2 regions of the Rhizobium sp. CBN3 genome follow, and region 1 is predicted to be linked to the other one. Evidence: riboswitches for the same ligand, from Rfam matches in the RefSeq annotation. Region 1 holds a riboswitch; the other holds the start of a gene.
The links. A riboswitch is a leader RNA that binds a small molecule or an ion and turns the genes downstream of it on or off. The one in region 1 is predicted to bind S-adenosylmethionine.
Positions count from the first base shown of each region.

Region 1 (2,395 bases):
ATAATTTTTTCGCCGGCCTTGATCATGATATCGGTTTCACGCAGGCGAAAACCGCCGCATTCCTCGATGTCTTCGCCGATCTTGGCATTGATCACCACATCCTTCAGCGTCAGCCGGTCGGGGGCGGTGTTTTCGTAGGCGATGCTGCCCTTCAGGCCAAAGTCCTCGTCCATGTCGAGCAGCGCCTGGCGGAAGTCGGTGACGCGCATCAGCGTGGCACGCCATTCGGCGATCGGGCCGAAATTGGCGACATACCAGCGCAACGCCGTATTGACCTGGTTGAAGGCGCCGACCGACATCATCAGCTGACCGAGGGTGAGGCCGCCGGAAAAATAGGCGGGTGCGGCAACGATAATCGGAATGACGATCACCAGCCAGCCGTAGCCGGCCGAAACCCAGGTGAGATTGGTATTGGCCATGGCGAGCCGCTTGACGACCCTCAGTACCGAGCTGATGTCGGTATTGATGCGCCGGCGCTCGTTCTCCTCGCCGCGGGCGACGGTGATCGCCGGCATGTTCTCGTTGGCATGCATCAGGGTGAAACGAAGCTCGGCCTCTTTCGAGAACCGGTCGGCATTGAGCTTGACCAGCTTGCGGCCGACGACCTGGCTCAGCACCGAGGCAGAAGCGGCATAGAAAATCGCCGCCCAGACCATATAGCCCGGTATGGAGAAGCTGTGGCCGCTGATGTGAAAGACGAAGCCGCTGGACAGCTCCCAGAGCACGCCGATGAAGCTCACCAGAAGAATGGTCGACTGTAAGAGGCCGAGCACGAGTCCGGTGGTGCTTTCGGCGAGGTTGCGGGAATCCTCGTGCAGGCGCTGGTCCGGATTGACGCCGATCAGGCCGCTCGAGGCGAGCCGCAGCGCCCGCTTGCGCTTCAGCCACTGGTCAACGAGATCGCGCGACAGGCCCTCGCGCATATAGAGCGCCGTCATCTGGTTCAGCCAGGCCTGCAGCACGTTGAGCAGCAGAAGCGTGCCGGCAATCATTGCGAAGATTTCGAGCTGGTGGAAGAATTCGCCGAGATCGCGGCGCTCGAGCGAATCGTAGAAGGGGGCGTTCCACTCGTTGAGGATGACCTGGCCATAGGCCGTCACCAGGATGACAAGGATCAGCACGGTCGCCAGAAACAGCACCTTGCCACGCACTTCAGAATTCCAGAATGCCGAGAACATTACTCCGAGGCGATATGTCAGGCTGAAGTCGTAACCAACCTTATCCTGCCTCCTGGTGCCCGGCCTCCCCTCGATCTTATCTGCCATCATGCTTTTCCAACACCGCCCATACTGTCATTATTAACATGGTGGCGTTACCGGTCTATCAACAGATTTTATCAGTCATTAAACTGTGATGATTCTTGACCCACCGCTCCTGCATGCATTCGTAGTTGATTCGCGGCTCAACTGAGACTAATTAAGGCACTCCGTGGTGATTTGGCCGGCCGGCTTGCAGCCACGTTAAAAAATTCGCTAAAGGGCCGCGTGCGGACCGGTAGCGATTTTTTCGCCGCCGGTTTTTTATTTTTGATCGAGTTGACCGCAAATGCCCATCAAGATCCCCGATACGCTGCCCGCTTTCGAAACCCTGGTTCAGGAAGGTGTGCGGGTGATGACCGAGACGATGGCGATCCGTCAGGATATAAGACCGTTGCAGATCGGGCTGCTCAACCTGATGCCCAACAAGATCAAGACCGAACTGCAGATGGCCCGTCTCGTCGGCGCTTCGCCGCTGCAGGTGGAGCTGTCACTCATCCGCATCGGCGGCCACAAGGCTAAGAACACATCCGAAGATCACCTGCTTGCCTTCTATCAGACCTGGGAAGAGGTGAAGCAGCGCAAGTTCGACGGCTTCATCATTACCGGGGCGCCGATCGAGCTTCTCCCCTATGAGGACGTTACCTATTGGGCAGAGATGCAGGAGATCTTCAATTGGACGGAGACCAACGTCCATTCGACGATGAACGTCTGCTGGGGCGCGATGGCGGCGATCTATCACTTCCACGGCGTTCCGAAATATGAGCTGAAGGAAAAGGCCTTCGGCGTCTACCGGCACCGGAACCTGAAGCCTTCCTCCATCTATTTGAACGGCTTTTCCGACAATTTCGAGGTCCCGGTGTCGCGGTGGACCGAGGTGCGCCGCGAAGATATCGAGAAATCCGCAAGCCTCGAAATCCTGATGGAATCCAGCGAGATGGGCGTATGCCTCGTGCACGAGAAGAGGGGCCGGCGGCTCTACATGTTCAACCACGTCGAATATGATTCCACCTCGCTTTCGGATGAGTATTTCCGCGATGTGGATGCCGGCGTGCCGATCAAGATGCCGCACAATTACTTCCCGCATAATGATCCAACGCTTGCCCCGCAGAACCGCTGGCGCAGCCACGCGCATCTCT
Region 1 is NZ_JAULSE010000004.1:98,425-100,819, reverse strand. Features, by position in the region: gene QWJ46_RS08260 (ABC transporter ATP-binding protein/permease) at 1-1,265, opposite strand, end outside; SAM riboswitch at 1,419-1,496, shown strand; gene metA (homoserine O-succinyltransferase) at 1,546-2,395, shown strand, end outside.

Region 2 (2,395 bases), on a different contig from region 1:
AGCCTAACTGTCAGCGTTAATTTTACTTCGGAACGCCAGTGCCGGCGAACTTGTTCCCCGGCCGACAGTGGCCGAACCGCGAATGGGTTCGGCCGCTATTCCAGTCGATCAGGCCGATACCTTGGCGAGCGCCTTCGCGAAATCCTCGATCAGGTCTTCGGTATCCTCGATGCCGGCCGAAAGCCGCACCGTGCCCGGAGAAATGCCGAGTTCGGCACGTGCCTCTTCCGTCAGGTTCTTGTGCGTCGTCGTTGCCGGATGGGTAATCAGGCTTTTGCTGTCGCCGAGATTGTTGGAGATCTTGATGATCTCAAGCGCATTCTGCAGTGCAAAGGCCGCCTCCTTGCCGCCCTTCAGCTCGAAGCAGACGAGCGTCGAGCCGCCGGTCATCTGCTTGGCGATGATCTCGGCCTGCGGGTGATCCTTGCGGCCGGGATAGATCACCTTGGCGACCTTGCCTTGCTCGGCCAGGAAATCGGCGATCTTCGCCGCATTCTCGGTCTGCTGGCGCACGCGCAGCGGCAGTGTCTCGATGCCCTTCAACAGCGTCCAGGCATTGAACGGCGACATGGCCGGGCCGGTATGACGGAAATAGTCGTGCAGGTTCTCGTCGATCCATGCCTTGTCGGCGAGCACCACGCCGCCGAGGCAGCGGCCCTGGCCGTCGATGTGCTTGGTGGCGGAATAGACGACGATATGAGCGCCGAGTTCGAGCGGCTTCTGGAAGAGCGGCGTCGCAAAAACGTTGTCGACGATCAGCTTGGCGCCGACCTGGTTGGCGAGCCTGGCGACGCCTGCAATATCGATCACCTCGAGCGTCGGGTTGGTCGGGCTTTCCAGGAAGAACACCTTGGTGTTGGGGCGGATCGCTTTTTCCCAGTTGGCGAGATCCCGGCCGTCGACCAGCGTGCACTCGACGCCGTATTTCGGCGCCAGCGTTTCCACGACCCAGCGGCAGGAGCCGAACAGGGCGCGGGCGGCGACGATATGGTCGCCTGCCTTGACCTGGCAGAGAACGGCGGCGGCGACGGCCGCCATGCCGGAGGCGGTGGCGCGGGCATCTTCGGCGCCTTCCAACGCGCACATGCGCTTTTCGAACATGTCATTGGTGGGGCTGCCGTAGCGGGCATAGATGAAGCCGTCCGTTTCGCCCTTGAAGCGGGCTTCGGCCGCTTCCGACGTGTCATAGACGAAACCCTGGGTGAGATAGATTGCCTCCGACGTTTCGCCATATTGCGAACGCAGCGTGCCGCCATGGACGAGTTGGGTTGCCGGGCGCCAGGTCTTGCTCATGCCATCACCTTCACATAACAAAAAAACCGGCCGCAAAAGCAGACCGGTTTCAACCCGGTCTTTTTAGCCACTTGTTTAACGTGGCTGCAAGCCGACCGGCCAAATCACCACGGGATAATTCTGCAATACTGCTGTTAGCTGCTTGCGTCAATTCCCCGAGTTTGGTTTTGTCGGCGGCAAAATGATGGATGGGGCATGATGGCTCGCGAAACTGGAATTCTGGCCGACCGCGCGATTGCGGCGCTGTTCGAAACGGGGCGTCTGAACTCCGAGCGGGAGCTCGACCGCGATCAGATCCAGCCGGCAAGCCTTGACCTGCGCTTAGGAAGCAAGGCTTTTCGTGTGCGCGCCTCCTTCATGCCGGGGCCCTCGCATCTGGTGTCGGACAAGCTCGATCGGCTGAGCCTGCATGTGATCGATCTGTCCCAGGGCGCGGTGCTCGAAACCGGCTGCGTCTACATCGTGCCGCTGATGGAGAGCCTGGCGCTGCCGGCCGAGATGTCGGCCTCGGCCAATCCAAAGAGCTCGACCGGCAGGCTCGATATCTTCACCCGCGTCATCACCGACTACGCCCAGGAATTCGACAAGATCCCGACAGGTTATTCCGGCCCGCTCTATCTCGAAATCAGCCCGCGCACCTTCCCGATCGTCGTGCGCCGCGGCTCGCGCCTGTCGCAGATCCGCTTCCGCGTCGGCCAGTCCGTGCTCGGCGAGCCGGAACTTTTGAAGCTGCATGAAAGCGAGACGCTGGTCGCCAGCAAGCAGCCGAACGTCTCGGGCGGCGGCATCGCGCTGTCGATCGACCTCACCGGCGACAAGGACGGCCTGATCGGCTATCGCGGCAAACACCACACCGCCGTCGTCGATGTCGACGAGAAGGATCAGCACGATATTTTCGATTTCTGGGAACCGCTCTATAGCCGCGGCCGCAACGAGCTGATCCTCGATCCCGACGAATTCTATATCCTCGTCTCGCGTGAGGCCGTGCATGTGCCGCCGGATTATGCCGCCGAGATGACCCCCTTCGATCCGCTGGTCGGCGAATTCCGCGTCCACTATGCCGGCTTCTTCGATCCGGGCTTCGGCCATGCGCCGGCAGGCG
Region 2 is NZ_JAULSE010000012.1:618-3,012, forward strand. Features, by position in the region: gene QWJ46_RS18660 (O-succinylhomoserine sulfhydrylase) at 109-1,293, opposite strand; SAM riboswitch at 1,336-1,414, opposite strand; gene QWJ46_RS18665 (2'-deoxycytidine 5'-triphosphate deaminase) at 1,489-2,395, shown strand, end outside.
Region 2: it holds a riboswitch for S-adenosylmethionine, as region 1 does, so the genes downstream of both, QWJ46_RS18660 (O-succinylhomoserine sulfhydrylase) here and metA (homoserine O-succinyltransferase) in region 1, are expected to answer to the same signal.